2 regions of the Gordonia sp. B8661-1 genome follow, and region 2 is predicted to be linked to the other one. Evidence: riboswitches for the same ligand, from Rfam matches in the RefSeq annotation. Region 2 holds a riboswitch; the other holds the start of a gene.
What was found. A riboswitch is a leader RNA that binds a small molecule or an ion and turns the genes downstream of it on or off. The one in region 2 is predicted to bind S-adenosylmethionine.
Positions count from the first base shown of each region.

Region 1 (6,197 bases), on a different contig from region 2:
GTCGGCGCCCCGACGGCGCGGCCCCGGCCCAGGACACCCCGAACCGTGCGGCGCCTGACCGGGAGACCCCGGCGGCACCGGTGCCCGGCGTCGAGACGCCTTCCGCGCCGAAATCCGAGGGCTGATACCCGCGAGCTCGTGCGGCCGGGCTCAGGAGCGCGCGAGTTCCACGGTGCGCTTGAGAAGATCGCTCACCGCATCGAACTCGGTCAGGAATCCGTCGTGTCCCTTGCCGGAATCGACCACCTGCAGCCCGCCGACGCAGTTGCCGAGCAACTCGGCCAGCTCGGCCTGTAAACGCAAGGGGTACAAGCGATCCGACGTGATGCCGCCGACGATCGTCGGTACCCGGCAGCCGCCGAGTGCCGCGGCCACGCCACCGCGATCGCGGCCGACGTCGTGGTTGTTGAGCACGTCGCTGAGCACCACGTAGCTACCCGGATCGAAGCGGCTGATCAGCTTGTCCGCCTGATGCTGCAGGTAGCTGTCCACGGCGTAGTGGCCGCCGTCGATGGGGTGCTCGTCCTTCTGCGGCAGGTTGGCGAAGCGGTCGTCGAGTTCCACCTCGCCGCGATAGGTGAGGTGGGCGATGCGTCGCGCCACGCCCATGCCCGCGGTGGGCCGTCGGCCGGTGCCGTGATAGTCGCCGCCCTGCCAATCGGGGTCGGCGGTGATGGCGGCGATCTGCGTGGTCTGCGTACCGATCTGGTCGGCCGTCGCGCGTGCTCCGACGGCCAGGACCAGCGCGCTGCGCACGAGTTCCGGATATTCGATGGACCACTCGAGTGCACGGGCCCCGCCCATCGAACCGCCGACGACCGAGCCGAGCCCGGTGATCCCGAGAGTGTCGATCAGGGCGCGTTCGGCACGCACCTGATCGAGCACGGTGATGGTCGGGAATCGTGAACCCCAGTGTCGCCCCGTGGAATCCAGCGACGACGGCCCGGTGGAACCGCGACAGCCGCCCAGCACGTTGGCGGAGATGACGCACCATTCGTCGGTGTCGATCGCGCATCCCGGTCCGATGAGGCCGTCCCACCAGCCGGGGGTGGGATTGACGTCGTCGGCGGGGCCGGTCACATGGGAGTCGCCGGTGAGTGCATGCAGGGTGAGGATCACGTTGTCGCGGGTGGGCGACAACGTCCCCCAGCGCTGGAACGCCAGGGTGACGTCGTCGATCCGTCCGCCGTTGTCCAGTGGGACCGATCCGATCCGGGCCTCCGCCATCGCCCCGTCGGGCATGGTTTCCCAATCGGGCCGACCGGAGGTCTGCAACTGCGGATCGATGCTCACTGACACGTTTTCACCCACTCTGCGTCATGATTCGGGCGCTCACTTGGCGGCCGCGAACCCCTTGTCCAGGTCGGCCAGGATGTCATCGATACCTTCGATGCCGACGGCCAGGCGTACCAGCCCCGGCGTGACGCCGGCGGCCAGCTGCTCCTCGGGCGTCAGCTGGCTGTGTGTGGTGGAGGCCGGGTGGATCACCAGCGAACGCACATCACCGATGTTGGCGACGTGGCTGTGCAGTTCCAGCGCGTCGACGAACTTCTTGCCCGCGTCCACGCCGCCCGCGATCTCGAAGCCGATGATCGCGCCCTGGCCCTTCGGTGCCAGCTTCTGGCCGAGTTCGTACCACGGCGACGATTCGAGACCGGCGTAGGAAACGGATTCGACCTGATCGTGGCCCTCGAGGTAGGCGGCGACCTTCTGCGCGTTGGCGACATGCCGTTCGATGCGCAGGCTCAACGTCTCCAGGCCCTGTGCGAGCAGGAAGGCGTTGAACGGCGAGATCGCGGCGCCGGTGTCGCGCAGCCACTGGACGCGGGCCTTGAGTGCGAAGGCCGGAGCGCCGAGGTCGGCGAAGACCGCGCCGTGGTAGCTCGGGTCCGGGGTGGTGAAGCCGGGGAACAGGTCTTTGCCGTCCCGCTGGCCGCGCCAGTCGAAGGTGCCGCCGTCGACGATCACGCCGCCGATGGCGGTGCCGTGGCCGCCGATGTACTTCGTCGCCGAGTGCACGACGATGTCGGCGCCCAGCGCGAGCGGGTTGATCAGGTACGGCGTGGCGACCGTGTTGTCCACGATCAGCGGCAGTCCGTTGCGGTGGGCGACCTCGGCGATGGCCGGGACGTCGAGGATCTCGTTGTTGGGGTTGGAGATCGTCTCGCCGAACAGTGCGCGGGTGTTGTCCTGGATGGCGGCCTGCCACGACTCGGGGTCGTCGGGGTTCTCGACGAAGCTGACCTCGATGCCGAGCTTGGGCAGCGTGTAGTGGAACAGGTTGAACGTGCCGCCGTAGAGACGCGGGCTGGAGACGACATGGCCTCCGTTCTCCACGATGTTGAGGATCGCGTAGGTCTCGGCTGCCTGGCCGGAGGCGACCAGAAGTGCCGCGACGCCACCCTCGAGAGCGGCGATCCGCTGCTCGACGGCGTCCTGCGTGGGATTCATGATCCGCGTGTAGATGTTGCCCGGCTCGGCGAGGCCGAACAGGTTGGCGGCGTGCTGCGTGTCGTTGAAGACGTACGAGGTGGTCTGGTAGACGGGCAGCGCACGGGCGTTGGTCGCCGGATCGGCGGTCTGTCCCGCGTGGACCTGCTTGGTCTCGAAGCTCCAGTTGGCAGTGGGATCGGTGGTGTCGTCGGACATGACGGTCTGATCACTTTCTACGGTCGGCAGGGTTCATGAAGACCCTGGTGGGGTCCGACCTTCGGACCCGCGCTTGCCGGGAAACGCTGCTGCGTTCCTCAACCCGGTCATCACCCGGAGCACCCCACCGCGGTTGGAGGGTTGCCGATCAGCAAGCCGGGGCTTCGCGCTGATACTCATGACCTGGCGTCAAGGATATAGCATGCGTGGCCGCGCGCCGGAACCGTCTCGATCTGACCGGGCGCAACTATCTCGGCTCGCTGGTGAGGCGGGAAAACGGTCACATGTCCCCATGATCTCCGTGCATTCGTCGCGCCTGGGCGCCGAAGCGTTCGCGTGTCTCGTGAGGGACGGTGGAATCGCACGATCGCATCTGCCGCCTCGGCCGGGCAAAGTAGGGGCCAGCGCCGACGGGACGAGTTTCACACTTGTGCCGTCGGTGCGCATCGGGTCACGCCCACCGAGTATGCTTGTCTCTAACAGTACGCGCGTTCTTTTTACACCGTGACGAGCGCACTGATCCACTGCCGTACTAGGTTGAGAAATGCAGCCCGGCCACAAGCATCAGGGGCTGCGAGATCGTCGTGCCGAGGAGGACGCAAAGCCACATGGGCAAGATCAAGGTCGAAGGAACAGTCGTAGAGCTCGATGGCGACGAGATGACCCGAATCATCTGGCAGTTCATCAAAGACAAGCTGATTCACCCGTATCTCGACGTCAATCTGGACTACTACGACCTCGGGATCGAATACCGCGATCAGACCGACGACCAGGTCACGGTCGATGCGGCCCACGCCATCCAGAAGCACGGCGTCGGCGTCAAGTGTGCGACCATCACGCCCGACGAGGCGCGCGTCGAGGAGTTCGGCCTGAAGAAGATGTGGCGGTCGCCCAACGGCACCATCCGCAACATCCTCGGCGGCACCATCTTCCGTTCGCCGATCATCATCTCCAATGTCCCGCGTCTGGTGCCGGGCTGGACCAAGCCGGTCGTCATCGGCCGTCACGCCTTCGGCGACCAGTACCGCGCCACCGACTTCAAGGTGCCCGCCGCGGGCACCGTCACCATCACCTACACCCCGGCCGACGGCTCCGAGCCCATCGAACACGAGATCGTGCAGATCCCGGACGAGGGCGGCGTCGTGATGGGTATGTACAACTTCAACAAGTCCATCGAGGACTTCGCGCGCGCATCCTTCAACTACGGTCTGCAGCGCAACTACCCTGTGTACCTGTCCACCAAGAACACCATCCTCAAGGCCTACGACGGTGCGTTCAAGGACATCTTCCAGGACGTCTTCGATCGTGAGTTCAAGGCCGAATTCGATGCTGCCGGACTGCATTACGAGCACCGCCTGATCGACGACATGGTGGCCTCCTCGCTGAAGTGGGAGGGCGGTTACGTGTGGGCGTGCAAGAACTACGACGGTGACGTGCAGTCCGACACGGTCGCCCAGGGCTACGGCTCGCTGGGTCTGATGACCTCCGTGCTGCTCACCCCGGACGGCAAGACCTGCGAGGCCGAGGCCGCGCACGGCACGGTGACCCGCCACTACCGCCAGCACCAGCAGGGCAAGCCGACGTCGACCAACCCGATCGCGTCGATCTTCGCGTGGACCCGTGGCCTCGATCATCGCGGCAAGCTCGACAACACCCCCGAGGTCCGGGAATTCGCGCAGAAGCTCGAGGACGTCGTCATCAACACCGTGGAGAGCGGCAAGATGACCAAGGACCTGGCGCTCCTCGTCGGCGGCGACCAGCCGTACCAGACCACCGAGGAATTCCTCGGCACCCTCGACGAGAACCTGCAGGCCGCACTGAAGTGACCGCCGGCTGATCAACAGCTCGCCAGTCCGCCCGCCGTGACCCGTCACGGCGGGCGGACTGCGTTGGTGCTCAGTAGGTGTCGGGCAGGTCGCCGGTGAGGTAGTGCTGCAGTACCGGTCCCACGTGTGCGACGAGTTCGTCGACGGTCATCGAGGCGATGGGATCGAGACGCAGGATGTGCCGCATGCTGAGTACCCCGAAGATCTGACTCGCGACCAGGCTCGCGCGCAGGTGTGCGCTGCCGGCCGGTGAGTCGACGCGGCCACCGATGGCCCGCAGGATGAATTCGGCGAGGAACGACCGCAGGAGTTCGGGCTCGGGCGCGGTGATGTTCGCCTTGATCAGCGCGACGCCCGCGGTTCGTGCGTCGCCGTCCCAGACGGTGAACACCGCGCGGGCGAGTGCGGTGCCGAGGGCGTCGTCGGAGGTCTCCGCCAGTACCGGGGTCAGGACCTCGTCCGGATCGACGGGGATGGCGATCGCGGCCAGCAGCAGTTCGCGCTTGGTACCGAAGTAGTGATGGACGAGAGCGGCGTCGACGCCCGCGGCCGCGGCCACGGCGCGGATCGTGGTCGTCTCGAAGCCGTTGCGCGCGAAGAGTTCCCGGGCCGAGTTGAGTATCTCCGCACGGGTGTCGCCGCCTCCCGGGCGGCGACCGCTGCGGCGTGTCGCGGCCATGGTGCGCCGTCCTTCCTCCTCACGCGGTTCGTCGTCGCAGCGTAGCAGCGGCCAGTGCGATGGCCGCGACCGTGCAGGCGACGACGACGGCCAGGTCCCGCCACATCAGGCCGGTGACGCCCTCGTGCGTGGCCACCTCCTGCAGTCCCTGCACGGCGTAGGTCAGCGGCATGACGCGCGACAGTCCATCCATCCAGTCGGGCAACTGATTTCGCGGAACGAACAGTCCGCACAGGAACAGCTGCGGGATCACGATGATCGGCATGAACTGGACCGCCTGGAACTCGGTGTTCGCGAAGGCGCTGCACAGCAGTCCGAGGCCGACGCCGAGCATGGCGTTCACCATGGCGAAGAGCATCACCCAGCCGACAGACCCCCGGATCATCATGTCCAGCAACCAGAATGCGACCCCTGACGCCAGGACGGCCTGGACCATCGCGACCGCCGAGAAGGCGAGTCCATAACCACCGAGCAGATCGAATTTGCTGATCGGGGTGGTGAGCAGGCGTTCGAGCGTGCCGGACCGTCGTTCGCGGAGCATGGCGATCGACGTGATGAGGAACATGGTGGCGAAGGGGAGGATGCCGAGCATGGCGACGCCGACCGAGTCGAATGTCGAGGTGCCGTCGGGTCGCGCCGGTTGTTCGGAGAACATGAAGTACAGCAGCGTCAGCAGGAGGATCGGGATGGTCAGGACCATGACGACGGTGCGTGGGTCGGACCGGAGCTGCCGCAGCACCCGAACGCAGGTGGCGCCCAGAATCCGCGGGTGCAGGGGAGCGGCGGACGTGGTGCTCATCGGGTGCCTCCGGTGATCAGCTCGAGGAAGGCGTCCTCGAGGTTGTCGCGGCCGGTGCGCTCGCGAAGGTCATTCGGCGTGAGTTCGTCGACGAGCCGGCCGTCGCGCATCAGGACCAGGGTGTCGCAGTGATCGGCCTCATCCATCACGTGGCTCGAGATCAGCAGTGTGACACCGGAATCCGCGAGCGTGCGGAAGCGGGACCAGAGATCGGCGCGCAGCACCGGATCGAGCCCCACCGTGG
Region 1 is NZ_JCAHRL010000001.1:164,580-170,776, reverse strand. It holds gene AC4JJG_RS00800 (Hsp70 family protein) at 1-125, shown strand, start outside; gene metX (homoserine O-acetyltransferase MetX) at 151-1,299, opposite strand; gene AC4JJG_RS00790 (bifunctional o-acetylhomoserine/o-acetylserine sulfhydrylase) at 1,333-2,649, opposite strand; SAM riboswitch class IV at 2,714-2,833, opposite strand; gene AC4JJG_RS00785 (NADP-dependent isocitrate dehydrogenase) at 3,258-4,475, shown strand; gene AC4JJG_RS00780 (TetR/AcrR family transcriptional regulator) at 4,546-5,154, opposite strand; gene AC4JJG_RS00775 (ABC transporter permease) at 5,174-5,953, opposite strand; gene AC4JJG_RS00770 (ABC transporter ATP-binding protein) at 5,950-6,197, opposite strand, start outside.
Region 1: another riboswitch for S-adenosylmethionine. It lies ahead of AC4JJG_RS00790 (bifunctional o-acetylhomoserine/o-acetylserine sulfhydrylase); the one in region 2 lies ahead of AC4JJG_RS10495 (aminotransferase class V-fold PLP-dependent enzyme).

Region 2 (6,197 bases):
CGCAGCAGCGAACGGGCACGCCGGGCCTCGCGCAACGTATCTCGCCGCACCACGGTCGAAAAGTCAAGAGCCACATTGTCTCCCGCGACCGCGACACGCAGAGCGGGTCGTCCGATGCTGACGGTGGCGTGCTGGACGGACGCGAGGTCGGGGGCCAGGGTGACGGTCATGATGGCAGATCTCCTACTGGTGGCGGTCCGGTCGTCCGGAGGTGGTCAGTGTGGTCAGGGCGTCGATGAGCCGATCGATGTCGTCGGAGCCGGTGCCGAGGCCGAAGCTGGCACGCACCGCTCCCCCGGCGTAACCGAGCCGGTCGAGAATCGGATGCGCACAGAACTTGCCGTCCCGGACGCCGATACCCGCGTGGGCGCTGAGGTATTCGGCGACGGCGCGGGGGGTGTGACCGTCGACGTCAAAGCCTGCGATCCCGACCCGGTCGGAGGAATCGGCGAAGATCCGCAGTCGGCTGAGCCCGGCGATGCCGGACAGACCCGCGTCGGCACGTGCGCGAAGTTCTTCCTCGTGCAGACCGATCCGTTCGAATCCGATGGCCGTGATCGCCTCGCAGGCCGCGGCGATCGAGATGGCGCCCAACACGTTCGGTGAGCCGGCCTCATGCCGTGCGGCGCCGGAATGCCAGGTGACCGACGCATCGTCGGCCAGATCCACCGACGCGCTCGCACCCCCGCCTGCCAGGTAGGGCTCGGCGGCATCGAGCCAGTCGGCTCGCCCGATCAGCACGCCGGCACCGAACGGTGCGTACAGCTTGTGCCCGGAGAACACCAGATAGTCGATGCCGTGGCTGACCATCGACACCGGCCGGTGCGCGACGAGCTGCGCGGCGTCAACGAGGATGCGCGCACCGTGGCGATGGGCGATCGACGTCAGCCGCCGGATCGGGAGCACTTCGCCGGTGACGTTCGACGCCGCGGTGATCGCCAGCAGGGCGGCGGGCGCCGACGCGAGCTCCTCCTCCAGGGCGATCAGGGTGTCCTCGATGGTGTCCCGCGCCGCGACGATCCGCGCGCGTCGATTGCCCTCGGCGTCGGGAGCGCACCACGGCAGCAGATTGGCGTGATGTTCGATGTCGAGGACCACGACGTCACCGACGGTCGCGTGGGCGGCCAGATTGATGGCGTCGGTGGTGCCGCGGGTGAAGACCACGGCGTCATCGGCGCGCGCCCGCACAAAGCTCCGCACGGTGTCCCGCGCCGCCTCGTACCGGCGTGTGGTGACCTGTGAGAGGTGCCCCGCACCGCGATGCACGCTCGCGTACTGGGCAAGGGCCTCGCTAACCGCCTCGGTCACCTCACACAGCGCCGGCGCGCTCGCCGCGTAATCGAGATTGGCGTACCTGACCTCACGCCCGCCGTCGACGGGCACGCATTCCTCGGCACCGACGACCTGTGCCAACGGGCTGATCGTCGGCCGGAAACCCGCCACGGGCGGCAGCGGATGAACGGTGTCGGCGATGCCGGTGGTGCAGGTCCGGAACGGGGATGACAGCACAGCAGTCATGACAGATATCTCCTGGAACTCGCGCTTGCCGCGATCGGTTGACCACGGCCAGGTCGTCACCCGGAGCACCCCACCGCGAAGGAGGGTTGCCGACCAGCGAGCCGGGGCTTGTCACTGGCACTCATGACCTGCACCCAGAGTGCGTCACCGGCTCCGGGACTGTCAATTTGCGCGCACCGTGGGTTAAACCCCCGCCGGCGTCCGCCGGTAGCGTGAGGACATGCCCGACACCGGACACACCGTCCACCCCGATGTGTTCGTACTGTCGCGTCCGCACGGCACGGTCCGTGGGCACGGAGTGACCGGACGATTCACCGACGCCGCCGACGCCGCCACCACGCTGCGCTCCCGCGACGTCCCGGCGATCACCGGGGCGCTGGCCTTCGACATCCGCACCCCCTCGGCCCTCGTCGCCCCCGAACGGCTGTCCGCGGGTGTCGATCCGTTGCCGGCGAGACCGGCTGCGGCGCACAGCATCACCTCGATGTCGCTCTCGCCCGACGAGGCCACCCACCGCGCCCGCGTGACGCAGGCTCTGCAACACATAGCGGCCGGCGAGGTGGACAAGATCGTCCTCGCCCGGGCTGTCGAGTTCACCGTCGACCCGGTCGTCGACGTCGACGATCTGCTGGGCGCGCTGGCCGGCGGCAACGCCGAGCACAACGCCTTCGCGGTCGACGTCGGAGCAGCGGGCGGTCCGGATACCGGGTGGCTCGTCGGTGCGAGCCCGGAAGCGTTGTTGCGCAAGCGCGGCCGCGAGGTCACCTGCCTGCCGTACGCCGGTTCCGCACCGCGCCATGCCGATCCGACGGCCGATGCGGCAGCGGCGCGACGGCTGTCGGAGTCCACCAAGGATCGGCTCGAACACGCCTTCGTCGTCGACTACCTGCGGGAACAGCTGACCCCGCTGTGTGACGAGCTGAGTGCACCGGCCACCCCGGATGTCCGTGCCACCGGCGAGATCTGGCATCTGGCGACCCCGATCCGGGGCATCCTGCGCGACCCCGGGACGACCGCACTCGACCTCGCCCTCCGGCTCTCGCCCACGCCCGCGGTCTGCGGCACTCCCAGCGCGCGGGCCGCCTCGCTCATCGATGCCATCGAGGGCCCGCGCGGACTGTACGGCGGGGCCGTCGGCTGGGCCGATGCCGAGGGCGACGGCGAGTGGATGGTCACCATCCGCTGCCTGCATATCGCCGACGACCGGCGCACCCTGCGCACCTGGGCGGGCGGCGGAATCGTCGCGCAGTCCGATCCGCAGGCCGAGTACGACGAGACCACGGCGAAGCTGCGCACGGTGCTCAACGCACTCGGCATCGCCGGGCTACCCGGCTGATCACGTCCCGAGGCTGCGGAAAACATCGTCCTCAGCGTGATCCGGGGGCACTATGCCCTCGAAGGGGGCTGAGCGCGACGTTTTCCGCAGCTCAGCCCAGGGCACGATCCAGATCGGCCAGCAGGTCGTCGATGCCCTCGAGACCCACCGACAATCGAACCACGCTGTCGCTCAACCCGATCGCGGCCCGACCGTCCGGCCCCATGGCACGGTGGGTGGTCGTCGCCGGATGGGTGATGAGGGATTTCGAGTCGCCGAGGTTATTCGAGATGTCGACGATCTGCAGCCCGTCGAGCACCTCGAAGGCCCGCGCCTTGCCGGTCACGCTGCCGCGATCGGCGAGCTCGAAGGTCACCACGGTGCCACCACCGGACATCTGCGACTTGGCGAGCTCGTACTGCGGATGTGATTGCAGGAAGGGATATTTCACCCACTTCACGCGCGGATCGGCCTCCAGGAACTCGGCGATGCGCAATGCCGAGGCGGTCGACGCATCGACACGTAGCCGCATCGTCTCCAATCCCTTGACCAACGTCCAGGCGTTGAACGGGCTCAGTGCGGGACCGGTGTGCCGCATCAGGGTCTGCACCGGGCCGTCGATGTACTCCTTGGAACCCAGGACCGCACCGCCCATCACGCGGCCCTGACCGTCGATGTGCTTGGTGCCCGAATACACGATGACATCGGCGCCCAGATCCATACCGCGCTGCAGCAGCGGGGTGGCGAAGACGTTGTCCAGCACCACCTTTGCGCCCGCGGCGTGGGCCATCTCGGACACCCGGGCGACATCCACGAGGGTCTGCATGGGGTTGGACGGGGTCTCGAAGAACACCGCGTCGGTGGGCTCGGCCAGCGCGGCCTCCCACTGATCGAGGTCCTCGCCGTCGACGAACACGGTCTCGACTCCCCAGCGCGGCAGGATCTCGTTGCACACCACGAAGCAGGAGCCGAACAAGCTGCGTGCCGCCACGAGACGGTCGCCCGCCTTCAGGAGTGCGCCGAGCGCGACGAAGACCGCCGCCATGCCGCTGGCGGTCCCGAAACATGCCTCGGCACCGTCGAGTTGGCGCAGACGCTCCTGGAACACCGCGACCGTCGGGTTGCCATAGCGGGAGTAGACGAAGCGCTCGTCCTCGCCGGTGAAGGCACGTTCCGCGGCGGCCGCGGAGTCGTACACGTACCCACTGGTGAGGTAGAGCGCCTCGGAGGTCTCGAAGAAACCGGAGCGATCCAGACCGGCGCGCACCGCCAGGGTGTCCGCCGAAACCCCTTCGGGGAGTTGCTTGCTCACGATTGCCTCCACGGCAGATCCAGGGCCCGCCAGCCGGCCGACCCACGGTGGTCGTTCTCGTCGAGGCCGCCCTCGAATCCGTCGAGCACGTTGTAGCACCGCGCGACGCCGTCGGCGGTGGCCGCCTCCGCGGCGCCGATGGACCGATGACCGGACCGGCAGATGAAGATCACGTCCTGATCGTCGGTGACCCCCGCGTCGCGGAGCTGCGCGACGAAGGCGTCATTGTGCGTCCCGCCCGGGAAGGTGTTCCATTCGATGAAAATCGTCTGTTTGCCGATCACCTCGAGATCCGGCACGCCGACGAACGACCATTCGGCCTGCGTCCGGCAGTCGACCAGGACGGTCGACGGTTCGTTCTCGAGCTTCGTCCACGCCTCCTGCGGCGTGAGGTCCCCGGCATAGCTCACGAGCTGCATACCTTCCAGTTGCCGTCCTCGGACACCACGACCGTGGGCGTCACCTGCTTCTGGTCGGGCTTGTTGTCGAAGTGCCACTCTACGTCCGCGGTCGCGCGGCCCCCGTCGATGCGCAGCTCCCGGATCTCCGGGATCACCAGATGACCGTTCGCCTCATTCGACTCCCGGTTGGCGTCCAGGAACGCCTCCTCGGTCGGGAAGGTCGGCGCCGCGAGATCCGCCGCGCAGGTGACTCCCCGGTATTTGGCGTAATCCAGGTCGTTGCGTGCCGTGTACTGGTCGTTGATCGCGTGCTGCACCCGTGCGGTGTCGCTCATGCGGTCGTCGGCGGGGCGCACCAGGTAGGAGATGCCGATGCCCGCGGCGGCGACGACCACGACCCCGAGTGCCACGAAGAACGGCCACGCGTCCTTCCAGGACTTCGGCCGCTCGTCGGCGGTCGGGTCGACGGCATCGGCGCCGTCGGCGCGTCCGGAGTCGTCACGTGGACTTTTTCCCATGTCGGAAAGTGTATCGACGCGTTGGGAGCCTCCGGAACGCAGCTCGAAGTGAGGCAACCCTCACAGAGGATTTTGGTGGTGGGCGTCGAGCGCCTACCGTAGAAGGGATAGGCGCCGCAAACCGTCGGCGGACACCACGACTCCGCGAGGAGTCCCTCAAGAGGCACGGAAAGCACCACTTCCATGAGTGATAACAGCCGCCCGTTGCGGGTAGCCATCGTCGGAGCCGGGCCCGCCGGCATCTACGCCGCCGACGCCTTGATGAAGCATGACACCGCCAAGGAGCGCGGGGTCAGCATCGATCTCTACGAGCGGATGCCCGCTCCGTTCGGACTCATCCGGTACGGCGTGGCCCCCGATCATCCCCGCATCAAGGGCATCATCACCGCCCTGCACAAGGTCCTCGACAAGCCTCAGGTCCGCCTGCTCGGCAACGTCGACTACGGCACCGACATCACCCGCGAGGATCTGCACGACCTCTACGACGCGGTGATCTTCTCCACCGGCGCCACCGACGACCGCGGCCTCAACGTCCCGGGCATCGACCTCGAACGCAGCTACGGCGCGGCCCAGTTCGTCGCCTGGTACGACGGCCACCCCGACTTCCCGCGCACCTGGCCCCTCGAGGAGGAGAAGGTCGCCGTGATCGGCGTCGGCAACGTCGCACTCGACGTCGCCCGCGTGCTCGCCAAGACCGGCGACGAACTGCTGCCCACCGAGATCCCCGCCAACGTGTACGAGGGCCTCAAGGCCAACAAGGCGATCGAGGTGCACGTGTTCGGGCGTCGCGGACCGGCTCAGGCCAAGTTCACCCCGCTCGAACTCAAGGAACTCGATCACTCGCCGAACATCGAGGTCATCGTCGATCCCGAGGACATCGACTACGACGAGGGTTCAGCCGTCGCCCGTCGCGGCAGCAAGATCACCGATCAGGTCGCGACGATCATCGAGAACTACGCCATCCGCGAGCCCAAGCAGGGCGCCATGCACAAGCTGTTCCTGCACTTCTTCGAGAACCCGGTCGAGATCCTCGGCGAGGACGGCAAGGTCGTCGGCCTGCGGACCGAGCGCACCGAGCTCGACGGCACCGGCAACGTCCACCCGACCGGCAAGCTGACCGACTGGGATGTCAC
Region 2 is NZ_JCAHRL010000004.1:85,942-92,138, reverse strand. It holds gene AC4JJG_RS10500 (hypothetical protein) at 1-170, opposite strand, end outside; gene AC4JJG_RS10495 (aminotransferase class V-fold PLP-dependent enzyme) at 184-1,518, opposite strand; SAM riboswitch class IV at 1,535-1,647, opposite strand; gene AC4JJG_RS10490 (isochorismate synthase) at 1,739-2,854, shown strand; gene AC4JJG_RS10485 (O-succinylhomoserine sulfhydrylase) at 2,946-4,145, opposite strand; gene AC4JJG_RS10480 (rhodanese-like domain-containing protein) at 4,142-4,555, opposite strand; gene AC4JJG_RS10475 (Rv0361 family membrane protein) at 4,552-5,064, opposite strand; gene AC4JJG_RS10470 (FAD-dependent oxidoreductase) at 5,248-6,197, shown strand, end outside.